Skermanella rosea: one gene and its partner. The protein of the gene in region 1 binds, or shares a complex with, the protein of each later gene. Links are inferred from orthologs where the notes say so. Each region holds a gene or a part of one and is shown on either strand. Other genes may lie near its edges.

What was found.
Region 2: the proteins of secG (region 1) and secY are in contact, whole or in part, in a crystal structure (PDB 5AWW), measured with the Thermus thermophilus proteins. The link is inferred for Skermanella rosea from one-to-one orthologs. Residues at the interface, in WP_223903268.1 of Thermus thermophilus: Tyr5, Ile9, Tyr12, Leu13, Ala16, Leu19, Val20, Val23, Leu24, Gln26, Glu27, Pro28, Gln30, Gly31, Ala32, Asp34, Leu35, Met36, Gly37, Gly38, Ser39, Ala40, Asp41, Leu42, Phe43, Ala45, Arg46, Val48, Tyr53, Thr56; in WP_096411648.1 of Thermus thermophilus: Leu14, Gln16, Arg17, Phe20, Ile34, Pro35, Pro37, Ile72, Arg108, Arg109, Asn112, Gln113, Arg116, Ile117, Ile120, Pro145, Gly146, Trp147, Phe152, Phe155, Val156, Val159, Thr160, Val162, Ala163, Gly164, Ala166, Leu167, Trp170, Glu173.

The regions. Positions count from the first base shown.
Region 1 is NZ_CP086111.1:2,651,644-2,662,885, forward strand. Bases 3,454-6,407 are described here. They hold secG (preprotein translocase subunit SecG), read left to right. Parts: upstream 3,454-4,738; coding sequence 4,739-5,077; downstream 5,078-6,407. Other genes in these bases: JL101_RS12195 (peptidylprolyl isomerase), read right to left, coding at 3,454-3,626; tpiA (triose-phosphate isomerase), read left to right, coding at 3,862-4,617; JL101_RS12210 (CTP synthase), read left to right, coding at 5,186-6,407. In the rest of the region: JL101_RS12185 (heavy-metal-associated domain-containing protein), read left to right, coding at 1-170; trpE (anthranilate synthase component I), read right to left, coding at 234-1,739; more of JL101_RS12195, read right to left, coding at 1,746-3,453; more of JL101_RS12210, read left to right, coding at 6,408-6,814; JL101_RS12215 (HlyD family type I secretion periplasmic adaptor subunit), read right to left, coding at 6,852-8,180; JL101_RS12220 (peptidase domain-containing ABC transporter), read right to left, coding at 8,177-10,309; JL101_RS12225 (hypothetical protein), read right to left, coding at 10,407-10,661; JL101_RS36770 (DUF4214 domain-containing protein), read left to right, coding at 10,988-11,242. UniProt on the Bacillus subtilis protein: Involved in protein export. Participates in an early event of protein translocation.
Region 2 is NZ_CP086111.1:1,281,598-1,288,455, forward strand. The notes cover bases 3,107-5,991. They hold secY (preprotein translocase subunit SecY), read left to right. Parts: upstream 3,107-3,819; coding sequence 3,820-5,163; downstream 5,164-5,991. Other genes in these bases: rpmD (50S ribosomal protein L30), read left to right, coding at 3,107-3,212; rplO (50S ribosomal protein L15), read left to right, coding at 3,238-3,729; JL101_RS06010 (adenylate kinase), read left to right, coding at 5,160-5,816. Outside these bases: rplX (50S ribosomal protein L24), read left to right, coding at 1-184; rplE (50S ribosomal protein L5), read left to right, coding at 193-735; rpsN (30S ribosomal protein S14), read left to right, coding at 755-1,060; rpsH (30S ribosomal protein S8), read left to right, coding at 1,076-1,474; rplF (50S ribosomal protein L6), read left to right, coding at 1,484-2,020; rplR (50S ribosomal protein L18), read left to right, coding at 2,032-2,394; rpsE (30S ribosomal protein S5), read left to right, coding at 2,407-3,012; more of rpmD, read left to right, coding at 3,015-3,106; rpsM (30S ribosomal protein S13), read left to right, coding at 6,029-6,397; rpsK (30S ribosomal protein S11), read left to right, coding at 6,419-6,817. UniProt on the Bacillus subtilis protein: The central subunit of the protein translocation channel SecYEG. Consists of two halves formed by TMs 1-5 and 6-10.

The DNA of each region.
Region 1 (11,242 bases):
GCGCCCGGTCGGTCACCAATGCCATCATCGCCAAGGACGGGCAGGCGAAGGTCGAGGTCGACCTGGCGGCCGGTACCGTCGCGGTGGACGGCAGCCTGTCGGCGGACGCCGTCAAGGACGCTGTCGAAGGCGCCGGGTTCGATTTCGACGGCGTGGCGTCGGCGGCCTGACCGCCGTCGCCCGCTGCGCCGGGAGGAGCGGCCGGCTTCCCGCCGGCCGCGTCACCGCGATGGTCACCGCGACGAGGCGAACCTGACGGCCTCTTCCGCCGCACGGATCAGCGCGCGGGACTTGTTCACCGTTTCCTGGTACTCGGATTCCGGATCGCTGTCGGCGACCACGCCGCCGCCGGCCTGGACATGCATCACGCCGTCCTTCAGCACGGCGGTGCGCAGCGCGATGCAGGTATCCATGGCGCCGTTCGCGCCGAAATAGCCGACGCAGCCGCCATAGACCCCGCGCCGGGCCTTCTCCAGCTCGTCGATGATCTCCATGGCCCGCACCTTGGGCGCTCCCGATACCGTACCGGCGGGAAATCCTGCGAACAGCGCGTCCAGCGCGTCGTATTTCGGGTCGATCGTTCCTTCGACGTTCGAAACGATGTGCATGACGTGGGAGTAGTACTCGATCACCATGCGTTCCGTCACCGTCACGGAGCCGATCTCGGCCACGCGCCCGACATCGTTGCGGCCCAGGTCGAGCAGCATCAGGTGCTCCGACAGTTCCTTGGGATCGGACAGCAGGTCTGCCGCGAGGGCCTTGTCCTCCTCCGGCGTGGCGCCACGCTTGCGGGTGCCGGCGATCGGGCGGATCGTCACCTTGCCGTCCCGCAGCCGCACCAGGATCTCCGGGCTGGACCCGACGATGCTGAGATCCTCGAAATCCAGGTACAGCAGGAACGGCGACGGGTTCAGCCGCCGCAACGCCCGGTACAGGCTGAAGGGCGGCAGCTCGAACGGGACGCTGAACCGGTGCGAGGGCACGACCTGGAACACGTCGCCGGCCCGGATGTACTCCTTCGCCCGCTCGACGATCGCGTGATATTCCTCGCGCGTGGTGTTCGACACCGGCTCCGGCAGGGCCCGCGTCACCGCCGTCGCCTCGCGCCGGTAGGGCAGGTTGCGCTCCAGGTCCGAGATGGCGTCGCCCAGCCGCTCCAGGGCCAGGTCGTAGGCGGCCTCGGCATCCAGGCCGGCAGACGGCCAGACCGGCGTGACCAGGGTGATCTGGTTCTGGATCCCGTCGAACACCGCGATGATGGTCGGCCGCATCAGGATCGCGTCCGGAATGCCGAGCATGTCCGGGTTGTCGTCGGGTAGCCGCTCGATCAGCCGGACCATGTCGTAGCCCAGATAGCCGAACAGCCCGGCCGCCATGGGCGGCAGCTCGGCCGGCAGGTCGATCCGGCTTTCCGCCAGCAGTCCGCGCAAGGCCTGGAGCGGCGGCTCGCCGGTCGGCTCGAACGCCTGGGCGTCGAACCGGGCTCGCCGGTTGATCTCCACCTTGTCGCGCCGGCACCGCCAGATCAGGTCCGGTTTCAGCCCGATGAAGGAATATCGGCCGCGTACCTCGCCGCCGGTCACCGATTCCAGAAGGAAGCAGTTCTTCTGGCCATCGGCCAGCTTGATCATGGCCGAGACCGGGGTTTCGAGGTCGCTGACCAGCGTGGTCCAGACGACCTGGGGACGGCCGGCCCCGTAGGTTTCGACAAAGCCGGGACGGGCGGGCAGGGCCTTCATGGTGGATCAGTTCCGCTGGAACAGGGAGTCGACGGTGGACTGGTGGATCGACACCGCATGGCTCTGACGCAGCGCGTCGGTGAACTGGGCCAGAAGGTCGCCCGCGACGGCCTGCTGGACGCCCTGGCGGAGCTGCGCCACCTGCGGTTCCGACGCGGCCGGATCGGCCTGCTGGATGTCGCGGAGGCGGATAACCAGCTGCCCGTCCTGGGTCGGCGCCACCGCGACCTCCCCCTGGGCCATCTCGAAGAGCTGCTGGACGGAAGCGGGCGGCAGGCCGCCGGTTTCGCGGCCGGCCCGGGTCAGGGGCGGGGTCACGCCCTCGATGGCGCCCGGCACCAGGGATGCCGCCTCGGTGGCCGGCGTGCCGGCCCGCAGCCGCTCAGCCACTTCCTCGGCGCGCTGGGCCGCCAGCTTGGAGCGTTGCTCGGCCTGCCAGGCGGCGACCACCTCGTCGCGGATGGCGTCGAGCGGCCGGAGCGCCGCCGGGGTGATGGCGTCGACCCGGGCGATGAAATAGTCGCCGCCCTGGATCTCGGTCAGATTGCCGGTTCCGCCCTGCTGAAGCGCGAAAGCCGCCTGGGCGATCTGCTGGGCGCCGGGCAACCCTTCCACCGCGCCGCCGTCCGGCCGCCGGCCGGTCGCGTCGATCGCCTCGACCTGGGTCACGCGGAGGCCGAGCCGCTGGGCCGTGTCCTCGATGCTGGCACCGCCGGCCAGCTCGTCCTCGACCTTGTTGGCCAGTTCGTAGACCTGGTCCACCGCGCGGTCGCGCTTCAGCTCGGCCAGGAGAGTGTCCCGCACCTGCTCGAAGGTCTGCACGCTGCCCGGCTCGACATCCTTGACCCGCATGACATGCCAGCCGAGAGGGCTCTGGATCGGAGCGCTGACCGCCCCTTCCTGGAGGGCGAACACCGGTTCGGCCAGTTCGCCGAGCAGATCCTCGCGGGCGAGGCCGTTGAGCGTCAGCACCTCCGCACCGGCGCCCGCCGCCGCCTCCTCGAGGGTCTGGCCCTGGCCGAGGGACGTTTCGATCTTCCGCGCGGTCTCTTCGTCCTGGACCAGGACCTGGTCGACGGTCCGGCGCTCGGGCGTCTGGAACTCGGCGGCCCGGGCATCGTAGGCGGCCCGCAGGTCCTCGTCGGAAACGGCGATCTCGCCGGCGACGTCGTCGGCCGTCAGCAGGGCGACCGTCAGCTTGCGGTACTCCGGCGCGGTGAAGCGGACCGCCTTCTCCTGATGGAAGGCGGCCAGGGCGGCATCGTCGGGCACGCCGACGTCGCCCATGGTGGCGTTGGGCACCAGGATCGTCTCGGCGACCCGACGCTCGGCCTGCCGGCGGAACAGGTCCTCGACCAGCGGCGCCGGGGCCTGGGCGCCCGCGGCCACCGCGCCGACCAGCTGGGTCCGCTTGATCTCCGAGCGCAGGATCTGGACGTAGCCTTCCTCGGTCAGCTGATTGGCGGCCAGGATGCGGCGGAACTGGTCCGGATCGAACTGGCCGAGCTGGTTGCGGAACGCCGGCTCCTCGCGCAGTTCGCTCAGCACGAGCTGGTCGCTGACCCGCAGCCCGGCCTCGTCGGCCGCCTGGCTCAGCAGGGTCCGCTGGACGAGCTGCTCCAGCGTCTGGTCGACCAAGCCCAGCTGGCGGGCCTGCTCGGCGTCGATCTGGCCGCCCAACATCTGGCGCAGCCTGTTCAGCTCCTGGCGGAAGGCGTTGTCCAGTTCCTGGGTCGAGATCTTCACGTCCCCGACCTCGGCCACGGTGGTGTCGGTCCGGCCACGGAAGATGTCGCCGATGCCCCATACCGCGAAGCTGAGGATCAGGAGGACGAACAGGATCTTGACGACCCATGAACCGACGGTGCTGCGCAGGGCTTGAAGCATGTTCCAACGTCTTGAAAGCGGGGCCGGTCGGACCGGCAATTATGACTACGTTGCGACGGCGCCGCCGCGATGGCGCGGCATCATAGGTGCCGGTCCCCATAGCGGCAACAGAGGATTTCCCGGGGCACCCCCCCCCGCCGGGACCGCCGGCGGATGCGCGCCGGTGTGGAATTGCGCGCCCGCGCTTGCTAGACAGCGTCCCACATTCGCTGCAACCCACGACGAGATGGAGCCCATGCCCGCACGCCGCAAGCTGATCGCCGGAAACTGGAAGATGAACGGCCTCCACGCCGCCGGGCTGGAACTGGCGACCGACCTGGCCCGCCGGCTGGCCTCGGCCGGGACGGTCGGTTTCGACATGCTGGTCTGCCCGCCCGCCACCCTCGTCCATCCTGTCGCCGGCGCCGTCGCCGGTACGCCTCTCGCGGTCGGCGGCCAGGACTGCCACCCGAAGGAATCGGGCGCCCATACCGGCGACATCGGCGCCCCGATGCTGGCGGACGCGGGCGCCGGATTCGTCATCGTCGGGCATTCCGAGCGGCGGCAGAACCATGGCGAGGACGACGCCCTGGTCGCGGCCAAGGCGGCGGCCGCCCATGCCGCCGGTCTGGTCGCCATCGTCTGCGTCGGCGAGACGCTGGAGCAGCGGGAAGCGGGGCAGGCGCTGGCCGTCGTGGCCTCCCAGGTGGCGGGATCGCTCCCGGCGGGCGCCGACGCCGCGAACACGGTCATCGCCTACGAGCCGGTCTGGGCCATCGGCACGGGCAAGACCGCGACGGCCGCCGACGTGGCCGAGGTGCACGCCCATATCCGCGCCACCCTCGCCGGCCGGGCCGGGAAGCCCGACGCGGTGCGCATCCTGTACGGCGGTTCGGTGAAGCCGTCCAACGCCGCGGAACTGATGGCGGTCGAGGACGTGGACGGTGCCCTGGTCGGGGGCGCCAGCCTGGTGGCCGACGATTTTTGGGCGATCGCGGAAACTTGCCGCTAGCGAAACCGGCGACGAGTTAGTAAATATCGGCCGGAGGCGCGCCATGCCCATCCGAAAGGGGCGGCTGGCGCGCTTATCGGTTTTTGAGAATGGTTTTCTTTTCAGAGAAGGTTTCCGAACCATGGAAGCAGTGGTTCTGGTCGTGCACCTGCTGATCGCGATCTCGCTGATCGGCGTGGTGCTGGTGCAGAAATCGGAAGGCGGCGGGCTGGGCATCGGCGGCGGCGGTGGCGGCGGCATGATGTCGGCCCGCGGCACGGCGAACCTGCTGACCCGCACCACCGCGATCCTGGCGGGCTGCTTCATGCTGACGAGCCTTGTCCTGGCGGTGATGGCGGGCAGCCATTCCAGCCCGCGGTCGATTATCGATTCGATGCCGCCGGCGCCCCAGCAGTCGGCTCCCCCGGCGGACGCCCCGCCGGCACCTCCCGCCGCACCGTCGGCGCCCGTCTCCCAGTAGGCGGCAGGGGCCCGGAAGCAGGGCCGGGCATCAAGTGGTCGGGAGGCGGCTGGTCGGCCGCCTCTCTCATTTCAGGCACAGTGTTCACTCCCGGATCGGCAAGGCACCATGACTCGGTACATTTTCATTACCGGCGGCGTCGTCTCCTCGCTCGGCAAAGGCCTCGCCTCGGCGGCCCTCGGCGCGCTGCTCCAGGCGCGCGGCTTCAAGGTCCGCCTGCGCAAGCTCGACCCCTACCTCAACGTCGATCCGGGCACCATGAGCCCGTACCAGCACGGCGAGGTCTACGTCACCGACGACGGGGCGGAGACCGACCTCGATCTCGGCCATTATGAGCGATTCACCGGCGTCTCGGCCCGCCGGAGCGACAACGTCACCACCGGGCGGATCTATTCCACCGTGATTCAGCGCGAGCGGCGCGGCGACTATCTGGGCGCCACCGTCCAGGTCATCCCGCACGTGACCGACGCCATCAAGGAGTTCATCCGGGCAGACATCACGGACGAGGACTTCGTCCTGTGCGAGATCGGCGGCACCGTCGGCGACATCGAGAGCACGCCCTTCCTCGAGGCGATCCGCCAGTTCGGCAACGAGGTCGGGACCGACCGCGCGCTGTTCATCCACCTGACGCTGCTGCCTTACATCCCGTCGGCCGGCGAGCTGAAGACCAAGCCGACCCAGCACTCGGTGAAGGAACTGCTGAGCGTCGGGATCCAGCCGACGATACTGCTGTGCCGCGCCGACCGGCCGATCCCGGAGAGCGAGCGCCGGAAGATCGGCCTGTTCTGCAACATCCGGCAGGAGAGGGTGATCGCGGCGCTCGACGTGGACACGATCTACGCGGTTCCGATCAGCTACCACGAGCAGGGCTTCGACGTCCAGGTGCTGAGCTATTTCGGCCTGCCCCACGACGGCGAGCCGGACCTGAGCCGCTGGCGCCGGATCGTGCAGACGGTCCGCCAGCCCGAGGGCGAGGTGACCATCGCCGTGGTCGGCAAGTACACCAGCCTGCTCGACAGCTACAAGTCGCTGGCCGAGGCGCTGATCCACGGCGGCATCGCCAACAATGTCCGGGTCAAGCTGGACTGGATCGACGCGGAGATCTTCGAGTCCGACGACGCGGTCCAGCATCTGGAGCATGTCCACGGCATCCTGGTGCCCGGCGGTTTCGGCGAGCGCGGCTCGGAAGGCAAGATCCGGGCGGTGCAATTCGCCCGCGAGCACAAGGTGCCCTATTTCGGCATCTGCTTCGGCATGCAGATGGCGGTGATCGAGGCGGCGCGGCACATGGCAGACGTGCCGAACGCGGGCTCGACCGAGTTCGGCCGCGACGTCGTCCCCGTTGTCGGCCTGATGACCGAGTGGCAGCGCGGCAATCAGACCGAGTTCCGCACCGGCGGCGACGACCTGGGCGGCACCATGCGGCTGGGTGCCTATCCCTGCCGTCTGGTCGAGGGATCGAAGATCCGCGAGATCTATGAGTCGGAAACGATCAGCGAGCGGCACCGTCACCGCTACGAAGTCAACATCAACTTCCGTGGCCAGCTGGAATCGGCGGGCCTGCTGTTCTCTGGCCTGTCGCCCGACGGGACCCTGCCGGAGATCGTCGAGCTGCCGGGCCACCCCTGGTTCGTCGGCGTTCAGTTCCATCCCGAGCTGAAGTCGAAGCCGCTGAACCCGCACCCGCTGTTCACCGACTTCATCCGGGCCGCGATCGAGCAGAGCCGACTGGTCTGATCCGTCGTGTCGGAGCGGACGATCCGCGCGGGCAGCCTCACGGCTCCCGCAGGCTCTCGTCCAACAGCCGGAACACCGGGTAAAGCAGGTAGGAGAGGACGGTCCGGGTCCCGACTTTTATCTCCGCCTCGGCGACCATGCCCGGTCCCGGCCGCCGGTTTTCCGGTACGCCGCGAAGCTTGTGGGTCAGCAGGCGGATGCGGGCCCTGAAATAGGCGCCGCCCTGAACCCCTTCCACGCCGGCCCGCCCATGGAACGCGTCGGCGCTGATCGTGCGCACCTCGCCTTCCAGGGTGCCGTGGCGCTGGAACGGAAACGCCTCCAGCTTAACCCGCACGCGGGCGCCCGGTTCGACCATCCCGATGTCCCGGGCGGGAATATCGGCCTCCACCTCCAGCGGCACGCCGAGCGGGACCAGGGTCACCAGCGGTTCGGCGTCACGGACGACCGATCCGACGGACAGGCGCGCCAGTTCCAGCACCACCGCGTCGACGGGAGCGATCAGTGCGACGAGGCTGCTGCGCCGCTCGGCTTTCGCCAACCTTTCCGCGATGTCGGCGCGCTCGCGGCGGCTCTCGACCAGTTCCTCGGAGATATGGCGGTGCCATTCGCCGACATAGGCGATCCGCTCGGCCTCTATTTCGCGCTGCTCATGGAGCAGTTCGGCCTCGCGGTTCCGCAGGTCGTTGATCTGCCCGCGCAGCGCAAGCGCCTGGCTCGTCGCCTCCAGCAGCTGGAGCCGCGATCCGGTCTGCCTGTCGTACAGGTCGCGTCTCATGGCTTCGATCTCGGCGAAGACCGCGAGGCGGCCCGCGAGATCCTGCTGGCCGGCCCGGTTGGTCGCCAGCGCCGCCGCTATGCGGGATGCCCGCTGCTCGAAGGCGTCGAGCCTGGCTCGGCGCTCGGCCCGCTGGCGCTCCAGGATTTCCGCCTGGATCCGGCCTTCCGGCCCGGTCGGCGCCGTCGGTGCCGTGTCCGACGCCGCCGCTTCAAGGCGGCCGATCTGCGCTTCCAGGCTTGCGAGCCGGACGCGCAGGGTCGCGGCGTCGGCCTCCGCGAAGGTCGGGTCGAGCGTGGCGACCACGGTACCCGCCCGCACGACGTCGCCTGGGGAGACGTCGAGCGTGCGGATGATCGATGTTTCCAAGGGTTGTACGACGACCAGGGGCTGAGTCGTCACGAGGCGCCCGGGGGCCGCGACCACCCGGTCGATCCTGGCCCACGCGGCCCAGCCGATCCCTCCTGCGATGCAGGCGGCCAGGACATGGAGCATCAGCCGGGCCGGGAAGGGCGCGGGGCGCAGTTCGAGCGCCAATGCCGCCGGACGGGTGGTCGCGACCGCGTGCCTTGCCCCGGTACCGGTCATGCCGAGGCTATCCGGCTGGTCTGCTGGGTCCAGAGCTGCCGGTAAAGCGCGCACCTCTCGACCAGATCGTCATGCCGCCCGCTGTCGATGATCCGGCCGTGCTCGAACACCAGGATCAGGTCGGCGTCGCGAAGCGTGGTCAGCCGATGGGAAACCAGGAGTGTCGTCCGGCCGCGGGCGATCCGGTGAAGGTTGGCCTGGACCTCGGCCTCGCTGTCCGGGTCAAGCGCGCTGGTCGCCTCGTCCAGGATCAGGATGGGCGGCCGGCGGAGCAGGGCACGGGCTATCGACAGCCGTTGCTTCTGGCCGCCGGACAGGTTGACCGCCCCTTCCTCCAGCATCGTGTCGAACCCGTGCGGCAGCCGCTGGATGAATTCCGCCGCCCCGGCCAGCCCGGCCGCCTCCGCGACCTCGCCCGGGGGGGCATCCGGCCTGGAAAGCGCTATGTTCTCCCGGATGGTGCCGCGGAACAGGAAGGCGTCCTGCGGCACCACGCCGATGCTGCGGCGAAGGTGGGCCAGGTCGATCTCCCGGATGTCGTGGCCGTCCAGCAGGATCAGCCCAGCCTCGGCCGCGTGGAACCCCTGGATCAGCCGCGCGAAGGTGGTCTTGCCCGATCCGCTTCGGCCGACCACGCCGACGAACTGACCTGCCCGGATCGTCGCGGAGACGTCGGCGAGCGCCGGTTCCGGCGTTCCCGGATCCCGGCCCGGATAGCGGAAGGTGACTCCGCGGAACTCGATCCCTCCGGCGAGGTCCGGCCGCAGGCCTTCCGCCGAACCGCGCTCGGGCGGCGCGTCCATGATCTCTCCCAGCATGCGAACCGACAGGGCGGCCTCCTGGTACTCGTGTACCAGCGAAACGATCTGGACCAGCGGCGCGCTGACCCGGGAAGCCAGCATCTGGAAGGCGACCAATTCGCCCACCGTCATTCGCTGGTCGATCACCGCGAGCGCGCCCAGCCAGACGATGGCGACCGTCATCAGCTTCTCCAGCAGGGCTGACGCCGTGCGGGCGACCACGCCGATCCTTCCGACTTCGAAATGATGCGTGACGGCGTCCGCGGCGCCATCCTCCCAGGCGCGGCGGCGCTCCGGTTCGAGGCCCAGCGCCTTCACCGTCGCCATGCCGTGGATCGTCTCGACCAACAGGGCCTGCCGCTCGCCCTCGGCCCTGTAAAGCCGACGGAGGCGGCGCTGGTAGGGAACGATGAGCACGCCGACCGCCGCCGCCATGGTGGCGGAGAATCCAAGCACCACGGCGGTCAGGTGCGGGCTGTAGAAGGCGAGAACCGGCAGGAACACCATCAGCACGGAAGCATCCAGCAGCGTCAGCATCATCCGGCCCGTCAGGAACTCCCGGACGCGTTCGGCCTGCTGCATGTGCTTCGCGAGCACCCCGGCGGCCGATGTCTCGAAGAAGGCGGGCGACAGGGACAGCAGATGGGCGAAGGTCCTGGCCGCGACCCGGATATCCACTTTGGTCGTGGCGTGGAGCAGCAGCGTCCCGCGCAGGAATCCCAGTACGGCCTCCACCAGGATCGCCGCGACGATCCCGACGCCGAGCACCGCCAGGGTGGAGAAACCCTCGTGGACCAGCACCTTGTCGACGACGATCTGGAAGAAGACCGGCACAGCGAGCGCGATGGCATGAATCATCAGGGCGGCCAGGACAACGTCGCCCATGAGGGCGCGCTGCCGCAGCAGTTCGGGCACGAACCAGCCCAGTCCGAACCGGCGCTCTCCGTCACGGTCCGCCGGCGGGGACGGACGGGACGCCGCCGGCGGCAGTATCAGCACGGCCACGCCGGTCCATGCGGCTTCGAACCGTGCTCGCGGCAGCACCAGCGGCGCAGGGCGATCCGCCAGGGGGTCCAGCACCACGGCGGTACCGCCGTCCGCCGCGATGCCATGGACGACGACCGCATTGCCGTTCCGCAGCATCGCGATGACGGGTGCCGAGGAAGCAAGGGCGCGGAGGCGTTCCCAATCCAGCCCGACGTGCGATGAGGCTTCAAGACCGGCCGTCCGGGCGGCGCGGACGAGTTCTCCGGCCGAAGGCTCGCGACCCGGCATCAGGGTTCGAATGACCCGGTCGACATCGGCACCGGCCCCATGCAGGCGTGCCACCAACAGGAGGCACCGGACGGCGGTCGGGACTGGAACGTCCGTTCCGCCCTCCGCGCGTGCTGCCACCGGAGCTGTCATGGCACGGCGGCGGTGCGGATCAAGGGAAGTTTCTTGACGTGGCCGGCGGGGGCGCGATCCGGCCCTCCTCCATCAGCTTGCGGGTGGTTCGCTCCAACGGCCCCAGCGAGTGTACGAAGCCTTCGACGGGCATGACGATGCGCTGCCGGAACACCGGCACGGGCCGGCCGTCACCATCCTTCTCGGTCGGAGACAGGCTTACGAGGTCGATCCTCACGACGGAACCGGTCAGGGTGATCTCGCCGATGCCGTCGCAGAAGGTCTCTGGAGACACGATGCGGTTCCTTTGTTCGGGATGCTCCCAGGAAGCATTCCTCAGTTCCGTTATCGGCCGGTTAATGGTTGTGGAGGGAAGCGGTTCACGGTCAGTGCGGCATATTGCCTTGGACTCCGCTCCGGATTCGTGTGCGGCCATGATACCGTGATACTGGAGCATGATTTTCTGAGAGCGGTGCAATTTTTAATGCACCGTTGGCTGCCGGCACGAGGTAGTTCATGGCCTTGTTTGGCTCCGGGTGGGAAAGCGGCCCGTCCGACTCTCGGCTCCCGCCGGTCGGCGTGGATTTCGGTCCCGCAGCCGGTTCACCCTGCGGCTGCGCGATGTGCGACCCGTCTTCGGCCTGGTCCTCGGACGGGCAGGGGTCGGCTGGCTATCCGGTTCCGGCGGCGGCCGGAAGCTATCCGGTCTCGACCCTGCTGCCCTCGAACATGCCGCGCTGGAACAAGGATTCGCCGCTGGGTTCGCCGGTGACCGTCACCTTCAGTTTCACCGCGGCGGTGCCCTGGTACGCCGGATACGGGGAGCGCTATGGTTTCCAGGCAATGTCCGAAACCCAGAAAAGCGCAGCGCGCGCG
Region 2 (6,858 bases), 1.4 Mb from region 1 along the record:
GCACCAGCGCCAGACCCAGACGTCTGCCGGCGGCATCCTGGAGATCGAGGCGTTCATCCACGTCTCCAACGTCGCCCATGTCGACCCCAAAGACAACAAGCCGACCCGCGTGGGGTTCAAAACCCTCGAGGATGGCCGCAAGGTGCGCGTCGCCAAGCGGTCCGGCGAAGTCATCGATCTGTGAGCGCCACCATGACGACCAGGCTGAAGAAGCAATACGACGACGTCGTACGCCCGAAGTTGAAGGCTGAGTTCAACTACGCCAACGACATGGAAGTTCCGCGGATCGAGAAGATCGTCATCAACATGGGTGTTGGCGAGGCGACCTCCGACGGCAAGAAAGTCAATTCGGCCGTGGCCGAACTGACTGCAATCGCTGGCCAGCGGCCGGTGGTGACCAAGGCCCGCAAGTCGATCGCTCAGTTCAAGCTGCGTGAAGGCATGTCGATCGGCTGCAAGGTGACCCTGCGTCGCGAGCGCATGTACGAGTTCCTCGACCGTCTGGTGACGGTTGCCCTGCCGCGTGTCCGCGACTTCCGCGGCGTGCCGGGCAACAGCTTCGACGGCCGCGGCAACTACGCCATGGGCTTGAAAGAGCAGATCATCTTCCCGGAAATCGATTACGACAAGATCGACGAGATCCGGGGCATGGACATCATCATCGTGACGACTGCGAAGACCGACAAGGAGGCCAAGGCGCTCCTCAAGGGCTTCGACATGCCGTTCGTCAGCTGAGCGGCAGGAGGTTACAGCCATGGCCAAGACGAGTGCCATCCAGAAGAACAAGCGCCGTGAGCGCATGGTCAAGCAGTTCGCCAACAAGCGCGCGGCGCTGAAGGCGATCGCCAAGGACCCCGCTCTGACGCCCGAAGAGCAGTTCGCCGCCCGCCTCAAGCTCGCGGAGATGCCGCGCAACTCGAGCCGGACCCGCGTCCGCAACCGCTGCGAGATGACCGGTCGTCCGCGCGCGTTCTATCGCAAGTTCAAGCTTTCGCGCATCACGCTCCGCGACCTGGCCTCCAACGGCCAGATCCCGGGCATGACGAAGTCGAGCTGGTAAGGGGGGATCGGAAAGATGTCTTTGAGCGATCCTTTGGGCGATATGCTGACCCGCATCCGCAACGGTCAGCGGGCTCACATGACCAGCGTCGACAGCCCGGCATCCAAGCTGCGGGCGAGCGTGCTGGAAGTTCTGAAGCGCGAGGGTTACATCCGCGGCTATTTCCAGGAGGAACTGCGCCCCGGTATCGCGCAGCTCCGGATCGAGCTGAAGTATCACGAGGGCGAGCCGGTCATTAAGACCATCAGCCGCGTGTCCAAGCCCGGCCGTCGCGTCTACTCGAAGATCAAGGACCTGCCGCGCGTCTACAACGGTCTCGGGATCTCGATCCTGTCGACCCCGCGGGGCGTGATGTCCGACAACGAAGCCCGCGCCGCCAATGTCGGCGGTGAAGTGCTTTGCCGCGTGTTCTAAGAGGCAGCCATGTCACGAATTGGTAAACACCCCGTGCCGGTCCCGGCTGGCGTTGACGTCGCCGTCAACGGCCAGACCCTGACGGCCAAGGGCAAGCTGGGCCAGCTCAGCATGACCCTGATCGATGACATCGCGGCCTCGCTCGATGACGGCAAGGTCGTCGTCAAGCCGCGCCATGCGGACAGCAAGCGCGGCAAGATGATGTGGGCGACCTCGCGCACGCTCGTGGCCAACATGGTCAAGGGCGTCAGCGAGGGCTTCACGGTCAACCTCGAAATCAACGGCGTCGGCTATCGTGCCGCCGTGCAGGGCAGCGACCTGGTCCTCCAGCTCGGCTACTCGCACGACGTGACGTATCCGATCCCCGCCGGGATCACGATCAAGACCGAGCGTCCGACCGCGATCTCCGTTTCCGGGGCCGACCGCCAGAAGGTCGGCCAAGTCGCCGCAGAAATCCGTCAGTTCCGTAAGCCGGAGCCCTACAAGGGCAAGGGCATCAAGTACGCGACGGAGACTCTGCTGCGCAAGGAAGGCAAGAAGAAGTAGGGGCACGGCCGATGAAAACGTCAAGGGAACTGAACGTACGCCGCAAGATGCGGGTGCGTACGCAGATCAGGAAGAAGGCGGGCGGCCGGCCCAGATTGTCGGTTTTCCGGTCCAGCAAGCATATCTACGTCCAGGTGATCGACGACAGCGAGGGCAAGACCCTGGCGTCCGCGTCGACCATCGACAAGGATCTGCGCGAGCAGCTGAAGACCGGCGCCGACATCGAGGCCGCCAAGCTGGTCGGCAAGCTGATCGCCGAGCGGGCGACGGCTGCCGGCGTCACGCAGGTGGTCTTCGACCGCGGCGGCTATCTCTTCCACGGGCGCGTCAAGGCGCTTGCCGACGCCGCGCGTGAAGCCGGCCTGTCGTTCTAAGGGGACCCGAATATGGCACGCAATGAAAGAGGCGGCGAGCGCGACCAGCGCGGCGGCGACAACCGGGACCGTCAGAACCGGGGCGGTGGCGACCGCGAAGAGAGCGATCTGGTAGAAAAGCTGGTCGGCATCAACCGTGTCGCCAAGGTGGTGAAGGGTGGCCGTCGGTTCGGCTTCGCGGCCCTGGTGGTCGTGGGCGACGCCAAGGGCCGCGTCGGCGTCGGATCGGGCAAGGCCCGCGAGGTGCCGGAAGCGATCCGCAAGGCGACCGACCAGGCCAAGCGCACCATGATCCGCGTTCCGCTCCGCGAGGGCCGGACCCTGCATCACGACGTGCATGGTCACTTCGGCGCCGGCCGGGTCGTCCTCCGGGCGGCTCCGACCGGTACCGGCATCATCGCCGGTGGTCCGATGCGCGCGATCTTCGAGGCGCTGGGCGTGCAGGACGTGGTGACGAAGTCGATCGGCACTTCGAACCCGCACAACATGATCAAGGCGACCTTCGACGCCCTGGCGCAGGTGGTCAGCCCCCGGGCCGTGGCCGCCCGCCGCGGCCGCCGGGTCAGCGACATCCTGGGCCGTCGCGACGCGACCGGCACCGAGATCAAGGAGGCCTGATCATGGCTGACGAGACCAAGAGCACCGTCATCGTGACGCAGATCGGCAGCCCGATCGGTCGCAAGAAGGATCAGCGCGAGACCCTCGTCGGTCTCGGGCTGAACAAGCTGCACCGCACGCGGGAGCTGGAGGACACCCCTTCCGTCCGCGGCATGATCGCCAAGGTTCAGCATCTGGTTCGCGTCGAGAGCCAGGGCTGAGAACGGGCGAGGGGATAACAAGATCATGAAACTCAACGAGATCCGGGACAATGCCGGCGCCCGCAAGAACCGCATCCGCGTCGGACGCGGCATCGGTTCGGGCAAGGGCAAGACCGGCGGCCGCGGCGTGAAGGGTCAGACCTCGCGTACCGGCGTCGCGATCAAGGGCTTCGAAGGCGGTCAGATGCCCCTGCATCGCCGCCTGCCGAAGCGCGGCTTCACCAACATCTTCGCCAAGGATTATGCCGTGGCGAACCTGGGCAAGATCCAGCAGGCCATCGAGTCCGGCAAGCTGGACGCCTCGCAGACCATCACCGGGGAAATCCTGGTGGCGGCCGGAGTCGCCCAGAACAGCCGCGACGGGGTCCGCCTGCTGGCCAAGGGCGAGCTGACGACCAAGGCGAGCTTCAAGGTGGCGGGCGCCTCGGCGTCGGCCATTGCGGCGGTCGAGGCCCTGGGCGGCACCGTGGAAGTCACGGTGCCCAAGAAGGCAGAAGAGGCTCCCGCGGCCGAATAAAGGTCCGCGATCGACTGGCCGGCGTCTCTTCGGAGGCGCCGGCCATGCCTGTTACGACATACTTCGCACGTGAGCGTCGAGGAATAGAATATGGCATCAGCGGCCGAACAGCTCGCCGCCAATATCAACTTTGGCGCCTTTGCGAAGGCTACCGAGCTGAAGAAGCGGATCTGGTTCACCCTCGGGGCCCTGATCATCTACCGGCTCGGCACCTATATCCCGCTACCGGGAATCGATCCGAACATCCTGGCCGACATCTTCCGCCAGAACTCCGGCGGCATCCTGGACATGTTCAACATGTTCTCGGGCGGCGCCCTGTCGCGTATGACCATCTTCGCCCTCAACATCATGCCGTACATCTCGGCATCGATCATCATCCAGCTCATGACGGCGGTGTCCCCGACGCTCGAGCAGATGAAGAAGGAGGGGGAGAGCGGCCGCAAGAAGCTCAACCAGTACACCCGTTACCTGACGGTCCTGCTGGCCACGGTACAGGCGTACGGCATGGCGGTGGGCCTACAGGGCATGACCGGCTCGGCCGGCGCCGCCGTGCAGAACCCCGGCGTCTTCTTCCTGGCCACCACCGTCATCACCCTGGTCGGCGGCACCATCTTCCTGATGTGGCTGGGCGAGCAGATCACGGCGCGGGGCGTCGGCAACGGCATCTCGCTGATCATCTTCGCCGGCATCGTCGCCGAACTGCCGCGGGCCCTGGCGGGCACTCTGGAACTGGGGCGCACCGGCGCGCTGTCGACCTTCTTCATCATCTTCCTGCTGCTGATGGCGGTGGGCGTGATCTTCTTCATCGTGTTCATGGAGCGCGCCCAGCGCCGGATCATCGTCCAGTATCCGAAGCGCCAGGTCGGCAACCGGATGTTCGGCGGCGAGAGCTCGCACCTGCCGCTGAAGCTCAACACGTCGGGCGTGATCCCGCCGATCTTCGCAAGCTCGCTGCTGCTGCTGCCGTTGACGGTGGCGGGCTTCTCGGGCGGTCAGGGGCCCGAGTGGCTGACCGCGGTCACCACGTATCTCGGCCACGGCCAGCCGCTGTACATCATCCTGTACGTGGCGCTGATCGTGTTCTTCTGCTTCTTCTACACGGCGATCGTCTTCAACCCGACGGAGACGGCCGACAATCTGAAGAAGTATGGCGGCTTCATCCCCGGCATCCGCCCGGGCAAGAACACGGCGGACTATCTGGACTATGTCCTCACCCGCCTGACCGTAGTGGGTGCGGCATATTTGTCCGTCGTCTGCCTATTGCCCGAAATCCTGATTTCGCAGTATGCCGTCCCGTTCTATTTTGGCGGCACCAGCCTTTTGATCGTGGTCACCGTCACGATGGATACCGTCGCGCAGATCCATTCGCATCTGCTGGCGCATCAGTACGAAGGCCTGATCAAGAAGGCTAAGCTGCGGGGGAGGAGAGGATGAATTTGATACTGCTGGGACCGCCGGGTGCGGGCAAGGGGACCCAGGCGAAGCGTCTCGAGGATCGGCACGGACTCGTCCAGCTGTCGACCGGGGACATGCTGCGGGCGGTCGTCGCCAGCGGTGCGCCGCTGGGCCAGCAGGCCAAGGAGATCATGGCGGCCGGCAAGCTGATGCCGGACGAGCTGATGATCGAGATGATCGCCGACCGTATCTCCCAGCCGGACTGCGCCGCCGGCTTCATCCTCGACGGCTTCCCGCGTACGGTCCCCCAGGCCGAGGCCCTGGACCGCATGCTGGAGGAGAAGGGGCTGAAGCTCGACCATGTGATCGAGATGAAGGTGGACGACGCCGCGCTGGTGGAACGGATCACCGGCCGCTACACCTGCTCCAAGTGCGGGCGGGGCTATCACGACACTTTCCAGAAGCCTGCCGTCGAGGGCGTCTGCGACGCCTGCGGCTCGACCGAGTTCACCCGGCGGGCCGACGACAACGCGGAGACGGTGACCACCCGTCTCGGTGCCTACCATAAGCAGACCGCGCCGATCCTGCCCTACTATCAGGCGCGGGGGGTTCTGGAGACGGTGGACGGCATGGCCGACATCGACGAGGTGACCGGGCAGATCGAGGCGTTGCTGAAAGACAAGGCGGCCTGAAAAGGCAGCCTGAAGACTTCCGCAAACCCTCGGTTACGGTTGCAAGACAGACACGGGTTGACTCAAGGAGCGCGGCGGGTATACTCCGCGCTCCTTGGTTCCTGAGGGAGCCGAGACCTGAATACTCGTCCTGATTCGGCGCGGCTGGTCAGGACCGTGACCGAGACGGACGGCCCCTTACGGGCCACAGATCAAATGTTAAGGAGACGAGCGTGGCGCGTATTGCTGGCGTCAATATCCCGGCGCAGAAGCGCGTGGAGATCGGCCTGACCTATATCCATGGTATCGGACCTTCCAAAGCCAAGGAAATCTGCGGCAAGGTCGCCATCCCCGCCGAGCGTCGGGTCAACGAACTGACCGACGACGAGATCCTGAAGATCCGCGAAGTGATCGACAGCGACTACCGCGTCGAGGGCGACCTGCGCCGTCAGGTGGCGATGAACATCAAGCGCCTGATGGACCTGGGCAGCTACCGGGGTCTGCGGCACCGCAAGGGCCTGCCGGTCCGCGGGCAGCGCACGCATACCAATGCGCGCACCCGCAAGGGTCCGGCCAAGCCGATCGCCGGCAAGAAGAAGTAAGAGATAGGACGGACAGGACCCATGGCCAAGCCTTCTGCCGCTTCCGCGCGCCTTCGTCGTCGCGAGCGCAAGAACATCACTTCGGGCGTCGCGCACGTCAACGCCTCGTTCAACAACACCATGATCACCATCACCGACGCGCAGGGCAACACCATCGCCTGGTCGTCGTCGGGTGCCCAGGGCTTCAAGGGATCGCGGAAGTCGACCCCGTACGCGGCACAGATCGCCGCCGAGGATGCCGGCCGCAAGGCCCAGGAGCACGGCATGAAGACCCTCGAGGTCGAGGTCAAGGGTCCTGGTTCGGGGCGTGAGTCGGCCCTGCGCGCGCTTCAGTCGGTGGGCTTCGCGATCACCTCGATCCGCGACGTCACGCCGATCCCGCACAACGGCGTTCGTCCGCCGAAGAAGCGCCGCGTCTGATTTATCGGACGGCTCTCTGCCGGAGCGACCTTCCTCGAAGG